Regions from separate parts of the Rouxiella sp. T17 genome, predicted to be linked through region 3. Evidence: predicted binding sites of a transcription regulator. Region 3 holds the regulator's gene; each other region holds the start of a gene.
The links. Region 3 encodes CRP, which controls carbon source genes, mostly activating them, when cyclic AMP is high. Its sites were predicted from a motif close to ATGTGANNNNNNTCACAT; they were not measured.
Positions count from the first base shown of each region.

Region 1 (3,434 bases), on a different contig from region 3:
ATTAGGTTATAAATAGTAATAACGAAAAGCCCCGTCAGGTTAGCCTGCGGGGCTTTTTCTATTATTCTTAGCGGTTTATCAATCAGCCAGCCTGAATCTTATTTAACGCCGTATTTGGCAAACCATGCCAGCATGCGCTGCCAGCCGTCGGTAGCCGCCTCGGCGTTGTAACTTGGGCGATAATCGGCGTTAAAGGCGTGGCCTGCTTCCGGATACACCACGATTTCGGCGGTAGCATTGGCGGCACGAATCGCCTGACGCATGCTTTCAATTGAATCCTGTGGAATGCTCGTGTCCTGACCGCCGTAAAGGCCCAACACCGGCGCAGTTAAATCAACGGCTTCGTCTACCGGATGAGTTGGCGTTGTCAGCGTTTTGTTGCCCACCAGCTTGCCATACCATGCCGCGCCCGCTTTCAACTGTGGACTGTGCGCCGCGTAGAGCCAGGTAATACGGCCGCCCCAGCAGAAACCGGTAATCGCCAATTTGGTCGCGTCGCCACCGTGCTGCGCGGCCCAATGCGCGGTGTGGTCGAGGTCGGCCAGCACCTGTTGGTCGGGCACTTTGCTGACCAGTTTTTCGAACAACTCGTTGATATCGTTGTAGTCAGAAGGATCGCCCTGACGGAAATAAAGCTCCGGCGCAATGGCCAGATAACCCTCTTTCGCCAAACGACGGCACAGGTCACGGATGTGCTCATGCACGCCGAAAATCTCCTGCACCACTAAAACGATAGGCAGCTTGCCCGTGTATTCGGCAGGGCGAGCCAGATAAGCGGGGAGATGTTCACCCTGCGACGGAATTGTTGTCTCGCCCGCATACAAACCTTCAGCGTCGGTATGAATTGTGGAGGCAGAGACAGGCGTAACGGCAGGCGAGAAACTGTCAGGCGCTTGTTTTAATTCGAGTAAAGTATCTTTCTTCATTACAGTCTCCATACAGGGTAAGTGCTTTTCTTATCAGTAAGAAAGATGAGGTTCTTTAAGCCATAAATGTATTTTTTAAAACGTTGGAACTGCTCAAAAGCGTAAAACGCTTTCAGGTTTTAAAACTATAAGCCAAATGGTCACCACATCAACCACCATAGCCTGTCACTCTGTCAGGACTTATGTAAAAAATGCTGACACGCGGAAATTTTGACCGTTTTGATAGACTGATAACGCAAATATTTTGTCTGGAAGTGACGAACGTGCCAGTTTATTGTGAGTTGCGTCACATAATTTATGAAAACGATGATAATCACAGTGTTGCTTAGCGATTGCCTTCACAAAATTAACTCACAATGAACGATAGAGTAGTGGAATAAACAGCCTGTAACGTTTTGCCGATTCACATCCGGCCAAACTGACATTGACCGGATCAAAGACCTTGACCGAATCAAAGACCTTGATCGAACCAAACACATTGATCGAATCAAAGACAATGACCGAATTAAAATGGAGTTAAATTATGTCTCAATCTGACGTTTTCCACCTTGGCCTGACAAAAAGCGATCTTCAGGGCGCAACCTTAGCCATTGTGCCGGGTGATCCTGAGCGCGTTGAAAAAATTGCAAGACTGATGGAAAACCCGGTGCGTCTGGCTTCTCATCGTGAATTCACCTCCTGGCGCGCAGAGCTGGACGGCAAGCCCGTTATTGTCTGTTCAACCGGCATCGGCGGCCCTTCTACTTCTATCGCCGTCGAAGAGCTGGCGCAGCTCGGCATCCGCACCTTCCTGCGCATTGGCACCACCGGCGCGATTCAGCCGCATATTAACGTCGGCGATGTGCTGGTCACCACGGCAGCCGTGCGTCTAGACGGCGCGAGCTTGCATTTTGCGCCGATGGAGTTTCCGGCCGTGGCCGATTTCGCCTGTACTACGGCGCTGGTGGAGGCTTCAAAAGCCGTGGGCGCCACTATTCACATCGGCGTGACTGCCTCTTCCGACACCTTCTATCCGGGTCAGGAACGTTACGACACCTATTCAGGCCGCGTGGTGCGTCGTTTTAAAGAATCGATGCAAGAGTGGCAGGAGATGGGCGTGATGAACTACGAAATGGAGTCCGCCACGCTGCTGACCATGTGTGCCAGCCAAGGCCTGCGCGCCGGCATGGTGGCAGGAGTTATCGTCAATCGTACTCAACAAGAGATCCCGAATGCCGAGACGATGAAACAGACGGAAAGCCATGCGGTAAAAATCGTGGTCGAGGCGGCGCGTCGTCTGATCTAAACCTGAGTGATATCTGAGAAAGATCGGATAAATATCTGATAAAGATCGGATGTAACCTGAAGATGAACATAATAAGGGTCGCCAATGGGCGGCCCGTTTTTTTATCTTCGCGAAGCTATCTGTTATGGTCGTGGAACGAACTTTGGGCAATCTTTTCTACTTACTGGCTTGTCCATCACCGACATTTTCATCACTGACTTGTTCATCATCAAATTGCAACGAGGCACTATGACGGCACAAATTTTACTTCATCCCTCTCTGATGCCTCTCGAAGGCGGTGTGAATTTCCGCGATCTTGGCGGCAATACGGTCGCTGATGGCCGTCGCATCAAGCGCGGCCTGCTGTTTCGTTCTGGCGCGCTGGATACGCTGACAGAACAGGATCAGCAGTTTCTGAGCAATCTTCCGCTTAACGTTATTCTTGATTACCGCGACGCAGATGAAGTGGCGGCCAAGCCCGATATTCTGTGGTCCGGCTGCGAATATCATCAGGTGGCGGCCAATCCGATGAGTCACGAGGTCAATGCCAATCTTGAAAGGCTGACCGCAGAAACTATCGCCGCCTTTGACCCGCAGGCCTTTATGCTCGAGCTTTACCGCCGCCTGCCGTTTAACAATGCGGCCTATAAAAAGCTGGTTAGCCTGCTTTGCGAGACACAAGAGGGCGCGCTGGTGCAGCACTGCGCCGTGGGCAAGGACCGCACGGGTATGGGTGCCGTTATTGTACTGCTGGCGCTGGGCGCGGAGTGGAGCACCATCAAAGAAGACTACCTGCTGACTGAAACGACGCTGGCAAACTTCCGTGAAAACATGCTCGATAAGCTGTCGATCACCCTGCCACCCGAGGCGCTGGAGAAGTTTGCCTACGTGCTTTCCGTGCAGGAGCTGTTTATTGATACCGCGCTGCAGGCCATCCTCGAGGCTTACGGCACGACGGACAGCTGGCTGGAAAAAGAGTACGGCATGACAGAAGAAGTGCGGGAAACGCTGCGCGACCGTTATCTGGAATAATCGCTTCGTTAAGCTAATGTTGTCCTGATTTGATTTTTAATGTCTGCTACAGACAGAGCAGGTAGTTTTAGACTTTTACAGGGGCAATATTCATTGAGCATTAACGAAGTTATTCATTACGTCACCGAATTCGTGCGCCAGCATCAGGCTTGGGCAGCGCCAATCGTGTTTTTCCTGGCCTTTGGCGAGTCGCTGGCCTTCCTTTCTTTGCT
Region 1 is NZ_JAWUEA010000025.1:19,454-22,887, reverse strand. Features, by position in the region: gene SC206_RS06185 (dienelactone hydrolase family protein) at 99-926, opposite strand; gene udp (uridine phosphorylase) at 1,450-2,211, shown strand; gene SC206_RS06175 (tyrosine-protein phosphatase) at 2,440-3,222, shown strand; gene SC206_RS06170 (DedA family protein) at 3,316-3,434, shown strand, end outside.
Region 1: a site for CRP is predicted at 1,201-1,218, ahead of udp (uridine phosphorylase). Genes of this name have one in related genera too.

Region 2 (3,434 bases), on a different contig from region 3:
TGGATGAAGCCTCACGCGTGGTCGCCAGTCCGGTAACGGAAACGGAAGAGGTAAAAAGCTTCTATATAAACGAAGCCGCTATGCCAACCGCCTGTTCGAACGCCAAAATAGAGGGAGAAGGAGAGTCGTTGTGAAGCCCGCATTTATTGATACCCACTGCCATTTTGATTTTCCGCCGTTTAGCGACAATGAAGAAAGCAGCCTGCGCCTCGCGGCAGAGGCGGGCGTGCGGCAAATTATCGTGCCTGCCGTTGAGGCGGCGCGCTTTGAACCTATTCTTAAGCTCGCCGCGCAGCACGCGCCCATTTTTGCCGCGCTGGGCCTGCACCCTATTTGTATTGAACGCCACACCGATGACTGTCTCGAGCAGCTCGCAGCCCGCCTTGAAGCGCGCGATAGCAAGCTGGTGGCGATAGGCGAAACGGGCCTCGACCTTTATATGGAAAATCCCGATTTCGACAAACAGCAGCTTCTGCTCAAGGCGCAGTTTGCGCTGGCGAAAAAGCATGAACTGCCGATGATCCTGCACTCGCGTCGCACGCACGATCAGTTGGCCGCGATGCTGCGCAAGGTCGATTTGCCCGCGACCGGCGTGGTCCACGGCTTTGCCGGCAGCCTGTCACAGGCGCAGGCGTTTGTGAAACTCGGCTTTGCGATTGGCGTTGGCGGTACGATCAGCTATGAAAGGGCGCAGAAAACCCGTCAGGTAATGGCGCAACTTCCGCTCTCTTCTCTGCTGCTTGAAACCGACGCGCCCGATATGCCGTTGCAGGGTTTTCAAGGAGAGCCAAATCGACCCGAACGCGCGGCGCTGGTTTTCGACGCGCTATGTGCCTTGCGACCCGAATCCCCCCACGAAATTGCCCGGGCGCTGGGCGAAAATACGCGGCGCATTTTCAAGTTGCCGCAACTAGAGCAACAGTAAAGTGTTATTTAAATAACATTTGCAGCGAGAGTAATATCCTTTTCTTCCTGCTTTTTCTAGCATTTATTTTTTTACGCCGTCTGCAATTAAAGGTAAATGTTATTTAAATCACATTTACCTCTGCGCTATGATAACGCCCAAAGATGTTGCCTGAATCAGTGATTGTCATGATTCGGGTATACACTTTCATTCTAAGCCTGACGCTGAGCAAGGCTTCTGTAATGTGATTTAGATCACATTATTCTGAGTAACGTTGCAATCAAATTTCATTTTGTGTGAAATACTGCACAACATCGATGACGTCCAGCTGTTCAAATAGTCTGAACAGAGGGGCGATTGCTCTCGTCTGCTCGCCAGAGTCGGGAATAAACGGGGCGCTCGCGGGTGCCTGCATTCCTGACCTTATGCTCGGTTTTGACGGCGTGTCAGAACTGAAAATTGTGGAGAGTTTTATGACCGATTTAACCGTAGCGGCGCAGCGTGCGCTGGGCCTGATGGATTTAACTACCCTGAACGAAGACGACACCGCCGAAAAGGTGATTGCGCTCTGTCAGCAGGCGAAAAGCCCGGCCGGTAACACCGCCGCTATCTGCATCTATCCCCGTTTTATTCCGGTAGCCCGCAAGGCGTTACGCGAGCAGGGCACGCCTGAAATTCGTATCGCGACCGTCACTAACTTCCCGCACGGCAACGATGATATCGACATTGCCCTCGCCGAAACCCGCGCCGCGATTGCTTACGGTGCCGATGAGGTTGACGTAGTTTTCCCTTATCGCGCGCTGATCGACGGTAACGAGCAGGTCGGAGCCGAGCTGGTAAAACAGTGCGCCGATGCCTGTCACGCGGCCAATATTCTGCTGAAAGTTATCATCGAAACGGGTGAGTTGAAGCAAGACGCGTTGATTCGTAAAGCCTCTGAAATCGCGATCAACGCGGGTGCAGACTTTATCAAAACCTCAACCGGTAAAGTGGCAGAAAACGCTACGCTGCACAGCGCCGAGCTGATGCTGACGGTAATTAAAGAGCTGAACGTCGCTGAAACGGTTGGCTTTAAACCTGCCGGCGGGGTGAAAACGGCAGAAGACGCTGCGCAATATCTGGCGCTGGCCGACAACATTTTAGGTCGCGAATGGGCCGACGCCCGCCATTTCCGCTTTGGCGCGTCCAGCCTGTTGGCGAGCCTGCTGACCACTTTGGGTCATCAGAGCGAAAAAGCCGGCAGCGGTTATTAAATTTTAAATTAACTGGCTGAATGCGCATTCCGAGGTGGCCGCACAGTGTTGTGTCGGCGGCCTCGGTTTTATCCCTGATAGTGTGATTTCCTCTCTGTATCCCATTGGAGTGAGAACGTGGCTGCTGCACAACAAACCTTTCTGGCTCAGGAAATAATTCGTAAGAAGCGTGACGGACACGCGCTGAGTGAAGAAGAAATTCGGTTCTTTATCAACGGCGTGCGCGACAGTAAAGTGTCGGAAGGGCAAATTGCCGCGCTGGCGATGACCATCTTTTTCAATGACATGAACATGAAAGAACGCGTGGCGCTGACCATGGCGATGCGCGATTCGGGCACGGTGCTGAGCTGGAAACAGCTGGCGCTCAACGGGCCGATTGTTGATAAACATTCAACCGGCGGCGTGGGCGACGTGACGTCGTTAATGCTCGGCCCCATGGTTGCGGCCTGCGGCGGTTACATTCCGATGATTTCGGGTCGCGGTTTGGGTCACACCGGCGGCACGCTCGACAAGCTCGAAAGTATTCCGGGGTTCGATATCTTCCCCGATGACAATCGTTTCAAGAAAATTATTCAAGACGTGGGCGTGGCGATTATTGGCCAGACCAATTCGCTGGCACCCGCCGACAAACGTTTTTACGCCACCCGTGACATCACCGCGACGGTCGATTCAATTCCGTTGATCACCGCCTCGATTCTGGCGAAAAAGCTGGCCGAAGGGCTGGACGCGCTAGTGATGGATGTCAAAGTGGGATCTGGCGCGTTTATGCCGACCTTCGAGCTGTCGCAGGATTTGGCGCAGGCAATTGTCGACGTGGCTAACGGGGCCGGATGCAAAACGACCGCGCTGCTGACCGACATGAATCAGGTGCTGGCCTCCAGCGCCGGTAACGCAGTGGAAGTGCGTGAAGCCGTGCGATTCCTGACGGGCGATTATCGCAGTCCGCGCCTGCTTGAAGTGACGATGGCGCTGTGCGTCGAAATGCTGCTGTCAGCCGGACTGGCCGAAAACGACGCCGACGCGCGTCAAAAGCTGCAAACCGTGCTGGATAACGGCCGCGCGGCGGAGATTTTCGGCAAAATGGTCGCGGCACAGAAAGGCCCGATCGATTTTATCGAACATTACGATCGCTATTTACCTCAGGCGACGTTGAGTAAAATGGTTTATTCAGAAAGCGCGGGGATCATTACTTCAATGGATACTCGCGCGCTCGGGATGAGCGTGGTGGCGATGGGCGGCGGACGTCGTCGCGCCACTGACGCCATCGATTACAGCGT
Region 2 is NZ_JAWUEA010000038.1:229,316-232,749, reverse strand. Features, by position in the region: gene SC206_RS17435 (patatin-like phospholipase family protein) at 1-134, shown strand, start outside; gene SC206_RS17430 (TatD family hydrolase) at 131-925, shown strand; gene deoC (deoxyribose-phosphate aldolase) at 1,378-2,157, shown strand; gene deoA (thymidine phosphorylase) at 2,275-3,434, shown strand, end outside.
Region 2: a site for CRP is predicted at 1,147-1,164, ahead of deoC (deoxyribose-phosphate aldolase). Genes of this name have one in related genera too.

Region 3 (3,434 bases):
CCGCACGCACATCAACTTCCAGCGCGTACCGACCATCGATACTTCGAATCCTTTCGCCGCGAAAGCCATTCCGTCGCTGGATGAAAGCTTCGTGGTGATCCATTTTCAGGGACTGGATCAGATCGATTTCCCATATTTGCTGGCGATGCTGCAAGGTTCGTTTATCTCGCACATCAACACGCTGGTGGTGCCGGGCGGCAAGATGGGGCTGGCGATGGAGCTGATCATGGGTCCGCTGGTGCAGCGTTTGATGGAAGGCAAGAAAATCGAATAATGCTGAAAAACGCCGCCGCAAAAGGTTTTGAGGCGGCGCGTCGTTCTAAAAGTCGATTCAATAAACGCTGAAAAGCGCCTGAATTTCGATTAACTTTCTGAATCGATCACTTCAAAGCTGTGCGTAATGGTTGCCGCTTTGCCCAGCATCAGCGAAACCGAGCAGTATTTCTCCGCCGACAGGCTAACCGCGCGCTCGACAACCTTGTCCGTCAGGTCTTTTCCGGTGACGATAAAGTGCAGATTAATGGTCGTAAACAGGCGCGGCGCTTCTTCGCGGCGTTCGGAAGTCAGCTTGACCTCGCAGCCTACGATGTCGTTACGGCCTTTCTGTAAAATAGAAACTACGTCGATGGCGCTGCATCCGCCCGCCGACATCAACAGCATTTCCATCGGGCTTGGGGATTTATCGCCCGCGTTGCCGTCCATGATTATCTGGTGGCCCGACGACGATTCACCCAGAAATGTTAAACCTTCGACCCACTTTACTCGTGCCTGCATTGGTTTCTCTCCTGCCACAATTTTTAAAACAGACTACCCTTTAGCCCTGAAACTGGCAATGTAACTCGATCCGCATCATGCTGAAGCGAGACAACACAAGACACGTCTGCAAACCTGTGCTACAAACAAAGCCGAAAGAAACTTTCCAACAAGTTGCGGTCAGGTTTTTTAGGTGTTAACAGGATAACCTTGGTGATAAGGGCAAATTACCGCTTAAATCACTCTACCTGCCGCTTGCAGCATTGCTGGTCAGTTCATATGCTAAAAGAGCGCGAAGTAAAAAATCGCCGTACAGGGACTCAGAACCCTGCGATTTTGGGCAGCGATAATAAGAGGATAATAACTAATGGTTCTCGGCAAGCCACAAACAGACCCTACTCTCGAATGGTTCCTGTCTCATTGTCATATACACAAGTACCCTTCTAAAAGTACGCTGATTCACCAAGGTGAAAAGGCCGAAACGCTTTATTACATCGTGAAAGGCTCGGTTGCCGTGCTTATCAAAGATGAAGAAGGCAAAGAGATGATACTTTCCTACCTGAATCAGGGTGACTTCATCGGCGAGCTGGGACTCTTCGAAGAAGGTCAGGAACGTAGCGCGTGGGTAAGAGCGAAAACTGCCTGTGAAGTGGCCGAAATTTCCTACAAGAAATTCCGCCAGCTGATCCAGGTTAACCCGGATATTCTGATGCGCCTCTCTGCGCAGATGGCGAGCCGACTGCAAATCACGTCCGAAAAAGTAGGTAACCTTGCTTTCCTCGATGTGACCGGTCGTATTGCCCAGACTCTGCTGAATCTGGCTAAACAGCCCGATGCCATGACCCATCCCGATGGTATGCAGATCAAGATTACCCGTCAGGAAATTGGTCAGATCGTCGGTTGCTCACGCGAGACGGTAGGTCGAATTCTCAAAATGCTCGAAGATCAGAGTCTGATCTCGGCGCACGGTAAAACGATTGTCGTTTACGGCACCCGTTAATCGTTTTAAAAACGGCATGGCGATTCGTCGTCGTGCCGTTTTTGTTTGAATCTCTTTCAAATGACGCTTTGGCGACGACTCTTTTACCATCCTGAAATCAACTATGCGCTGCGTCAAACGCTGGTGCTATGCCTGCCTATCGCCTTTGCCATGCTGTTTGGCCAACTCAAGATGGGTCTGCTGTTCGCGCTGGTGCCTGCCTGCTGCAATATTTCCGGTCTCGATACGCCCCACAAACATTTCTTCAAGCGGCTGGTGATTGGCGGCTCGCTGTTTGCCGTCAGCAGTATTTTGCTCCAGCTGATGCTGGTGAACTGGCACGTGCCGCTGCCGTTTATCATGCTGAGTTTCGCGCTGGTGATTGGCGTGACGGGCGAAATCGGTCCGCTGCATGCACGACTGCTTTCGGGCGCGCTGGTGGCCTCAATCTTTACGCTGAGCATGGCGGGCGTGGTGCCCATCTGGCACGCGCCGCTGCTTTTTGTGGTCGGTACAGCCTGGTACGGACTGTTTAACTGGCTGTGGTTCCGACTTTCGGAAGAGCAGCCGATGCGTGAAACCCTCAGTCAGCTGTATAACGAGCTCGCCGATTATTTCGAGGCGAAATATACCCTGCTGACTCAGCACACCGATCCCGACACTGCGCTGCCGCCGCTGTTGAAAAGGCAGCAAAAGGTGATCGATTTAATTGCCACGCTGTATCAACAGATGCACATGTTGCCCAACAACGATCATCAGCATCGTAAACGGCTGCTGCGCAATTTTCAGGTGGCGCTGGATTTGCAGGAGCACATTACCGTCAGTTTGCACCTGCCCGAAGAGGTGCAAAAGCTGGTGGAAGAGAGCCACGCCGAGGCGGTGATTGCCCGCAACGCGCAGGTGATTAGCGCGAGGCTGCGACGGATTGGCGACGACATTCTCTATCATCGACGTTCGCCTCGTTTTTCAATGGCAAACGAACTGGCGGCGCTGGAAAAGATCGCCTCGCGCTATCGCGATAATCCGGTTGGCCAGTTTTGCTATTACCATTTCAGCCGCATTGCGCGACTGCTGCGCACCCAGCGCCCGCTGTATCGCCGCGATTTAATGCAGGATAAAAATCGCCTGCCGTTCTGGGCCGCGCTGAAAAGTTATCTGTCTTTCAAGTCTGCCGCCTTGCGCAACGCCGCGCGATTGGGCGTGATTCTGGCGATCGGCAGCACGCTCGGCATGTTCTTTAATTTGCCGAAACCTTACTGGATTTTGCTCACCACGCTGCTGGTCAGTCAAAACGGCTATAACGCCACGCGGGTGCGCATTCAGCACCGCGCGCTCGGCACGCTCATCGGCCTGATTCTGGCGGCGGGCCTGCTTCATCTGGCCATTCCGCAGAATATTACCCTGCTGTTTATGCTGCTGATTTCGCTGATTTCCTATACCGTGCTGCGCAAAAATTATGGCCTCGGAATGATTGGGCTGACCGTCACGGCGGTTTACACGCTGCAAATTCTGGGGCTAAACGGCGCGAATTTCCTGCTGCCGCGATTAATCGATACCCTGATTGGCTGTGCGCTGGCGTTTGGCGGCATGATTTGGCTGTGGCCGCAGTGGCAGAGCGGCATGCTGCGCACCAACGCCCATCAGGCGCTCGAGGCCGATCAAACCGCAATAAGATTAGTGTTGCAGGAAGAGCCCGATCCCG
Region 3 is NZ_JAWUEA010000001.1:13,161-16,594, reverse strand. Features, by position in the region: gene SC206_RS00080 (phosphoribulokinase) at 1-274, shown strand, start outside; gene SC206_RS00075 (OsmC family protein) at 364-774, opposite strand; gene crp (cAMP-activated global transcriptional regulator CRP) at 1,121-1,753, shown strand; gene SC206_RS00065 (YccS/YhfK family putative transporter) at 1,814-3,434, shown strand, end outside.

Region 4 (3,434 bases), on a different contig from region 3:
ATCGGCAAAGTGCACCTTTATTGCAAGTCTCACCACCGTAAAAGCGGGCAAACGCTGCTCGGCGTTTATTTCCAGCGATTGAAAACTATTCTCGCCATTCGTTTCGCGCGTTATGACGTGGCCATTGTCGGCAGTACCGACAAGCGTCCATTACAGTGGGCCAAACTCTCTGGCGCAAAACGCATTATTGCCATCGGCGATAAGCCGCTCGAGTGTGTTACCGACATGATTGCGCGCCAAAAAGGCCAGCATATTGTCGAACAACTGAACGGATTGTCGAAACCGCTGGGTATCGATCAACGGCCTGGCCCGTTGGAGCTCTACGTCTCTGAAGATGAAGTGGCGCAGATGGCCAAAAAGTATCATGTCGATCGCAGCAAACCGGTGTATGGCCTGCAAATCAGTGCCCGCAAGCCGCAGCAGCGTTGGCAAGTTGAAAAATTTATTCAGCTAGCCCAGCGACTTTCGACGCGCGAAGCCTGTCAGATCATCCTCTTTTGGTCGCCGGGCGCGGAAGATAATCCGGAGCATCCGGGCGATGACAGCAAGGCACAGCAGATTGTCGACGCCTGTAAAGATATCAACCTCATTCCGTTGCCAACGGGCAATATTCGCGAGCTAATGGCCGCGATGTCACTGTGTGACCAGATAATCACCAGCGACGGCGGCGCGCTGCACATTGCGGCGGGCGTGCAAAAACCCGTGGTGGCACTGTTTGGTAACAGCGACGCTGATTACTGGGGACCGTGGCAGGTGCCTTGCGCAATTATTAAAGCCCCGTCGGACAATGTCGGTCTGGTACACGTCGACGATGTTTACAGCCAATTTACCGGACTTCGCGAGCGGGTTCTGTCCCCGGTTTAAACGCTGACAATCCTGCTAAATCAACTGTCTCCAAAGGCGGCATGCCATAACGAGCCCGTGCGCGATCGCAGGCTTCGTTGGCGATGCCGTCTAATCCAGACTGATCAAACTCGCGGCAGGGCGTGGGGCGATTGAGATAGATAGAGCAGGAAACGGCTTGGCCTATTTCACCTTCCAGCGCCACGCAGCGCGAAGCCCGCGCGTTAGTCCCACTCATACAGCTTAAAAAAGGCGTGACCTGTTCGGTTAATGCCTGCGGCACCACGCCGCCAGCCTCATCTGATTCAGCCCAATAAAACGAAACGCGAAAATAGGCGCAGCATGCGCCACAGGAAATACAGGGATTTTCTTGGATGCCTATCTGGAACGCTTTTTCGCTCATTTCTGGACGCTACCGTAACCGGAGACATAAAACCAAAATCAATCGTGAGTAGCTAACCTACGCATCCGCCATTTTTTCCGCAACTGTTTGTTATTTGATCAAGGCCAATGCTTGTTAAAAAAATTAACAAAAATCACCATAAATTGATCTAGATCATTTCCTTTGTTTTTAACAGGTTAAGATCAATTTAACCAAGTGCAATTACATCTGTTTTCATATAAAAACCTGAACTCGCTACGGCATAATCTTTGCAGGGTATGGCTAAATACCCGAAATAATCACAACGAGGGATTGATATGAAAGCAGCACATTGGGCACTTTTAGCGGCAGCCGCCTTACCAACGGTCGCCAGTGCCAATCAGGCGGGAGATGTTATCGTGCGCGTGGGAACCGCCACGGTGAGACCGTCGGCCAATTCGCCGAGCGTATTGGGTTCACTCGGCTCTTTTAACGCCAGTAACGATACGCAGATGGGCCTGACGCTGGGCTATATGTGGACCGACAATATCGGCACCGAGCTGCTGGCCGCCACGCCTTTTCGCCATAAAATCGGCCTCAACGGCATGGGTGACATCGCCACCGTGCGCCAGCTGCCGCCGTCTTTAATGGCGCAGTACTATTTCCGCACTAAAGAAGACAAACTGCGTCCGTACCTCGGCGTGGGCGTAAACTACACCACCTTTTATCATGCGCGTTTTAATCAAACCGGCTCTGACGCCGGGCTTAGCGATCTCAGCATGAAACACTCCTGGGGATGGGCCACGCAGGCCGGCGTCGACTACAACATTAACCAGAATTGGCTGCTGAATGCGTCGGTTTGGTGGATGGATATCGACACCACCGCGCGCTTCAAGGCGGGCGGCCAGCAGCAGTCGGTCAGCACCCAGCTTAATCCGTGGGTGTTTATGTTCGCCGTGGGTTACAAGTTCTAAGCGTTTTGGCTGTTCAGACGTGAAAAACTAAACGTGTAAACTTGGACGTGAAAACCTGAAAACCTGAAATTTGCCATAGAAAAAGGCGTCAACTGAGTGACGCCTTTCTTCATTCACGATGCGTTAAATAATTTATTTAACCTGCGTGTCGTTCTCTACAGATTTAACGCCCGCTACGCCGCGCGTAACAGATACAGCGCGACTTGCTTCAGCTGGAGAGGTAACAAAACCGCTCAGCTGTACGCGACCTTTAAAGGTTTCGACGCTGATTTCACGCGATTTGATATTGTCATCGGCCAGCAGGGCAGATTTCACTTTGGTGGTGACGACGGTGTCATCAATATAACCGCCGGTGCCTTCTTTTTTCGGTGTTGGGGCACAGGCTGCAAGAGTAGTCACGACAACGGCTGCCATACAAATAGCTGAAAGACTCTTTAAAAGCTTCATAATTAACTCTCCATGCATGTGTTTTAGCAATAATGTAAGAAACTTAAAATTCAACAAAATAAGGCAAGTTGGTGTTAATTCCATGGTGCAGACAAGTGTCTGATTAAGAATAACAAACGATGCGCGAAGTAAGTGTGGTTTAAAAAGGCAGGATGTACAGTTTCGAGGCGTAAAAAAGCGCAATATAGTGAAAAAATAAAGCCCCTATCACAGATGAGAGGGGCTTTGCGTCGAGCCGGTTTTGATTACGCGCGAGTGGCGGCTTTCATATCCGTCACGAAGCGCGACAGCTGAGCCAGCATTTCGGCAGGGTTATCAAGGTTGTTTTCGATAATCCGCACAATCGCCGAGCCAGAAATGGCGCCCGCCGCGCCTGCGGCCAGTGACTCTTTCACCTGAGAAGGCTCGGAGATCCCAAAACCTTGCAGCGGTGGCGCAGCGCGGAACTCACGCAGCTTATCCACCAGGTGATTCAACGGGGTGATTGCACGCTTTTCAGTACCGGTAACGCCAGCACGCGACAGCAGGTAGGTATAACCTCGGCCATGTGAGGCGATTTCACGCAGCAGGGCGTCGCTGGCATTCGGCGGACAGATGAAAATCGGCGCTACGTTGTGACGCATCGCGGCGGCACGGAATGGCGCAGACTCTTCCAGCGGAACGTCGGCCACCAGCACCGAATCAACGCCTACTTCTGCGCAACGCGCGTAGAAACTGTCGAGGCCTTTGTGGAACACCAGATTGGCGTACATTAGCAGGCCAATCGGAATAGTCGGGTGTTTTTCACGAATCTTGGCCAGCAGCTCGAA
Region 4 is NZ_JAWUEA010000041.1:68,734-72,167, forward strand. Features, by position in the region: gene SC206_RS19630 (glycosyltransferase family 9 protein) at 1-864, shown strand, start outside; gene SC206_RS19635 (YkgJ family cysteine cluster protein) at 827-1,246, opposite strand; gene ompW (outer membrane protein OmpW) at 1,543-2,178, shown strand; gene SC206_RS19645 (BON domain-containing protein) at 2,311-2,625, opposite strand; gene trpA (tryptophan synthase subunit alpha) at 2,871-3,434, opposite strand, start outside.
Region 4: a site for CRP is predicted at 1,388-1,405, ahead of ompW (outer membrane protein OmpW). Genes of this name have one in related genera too.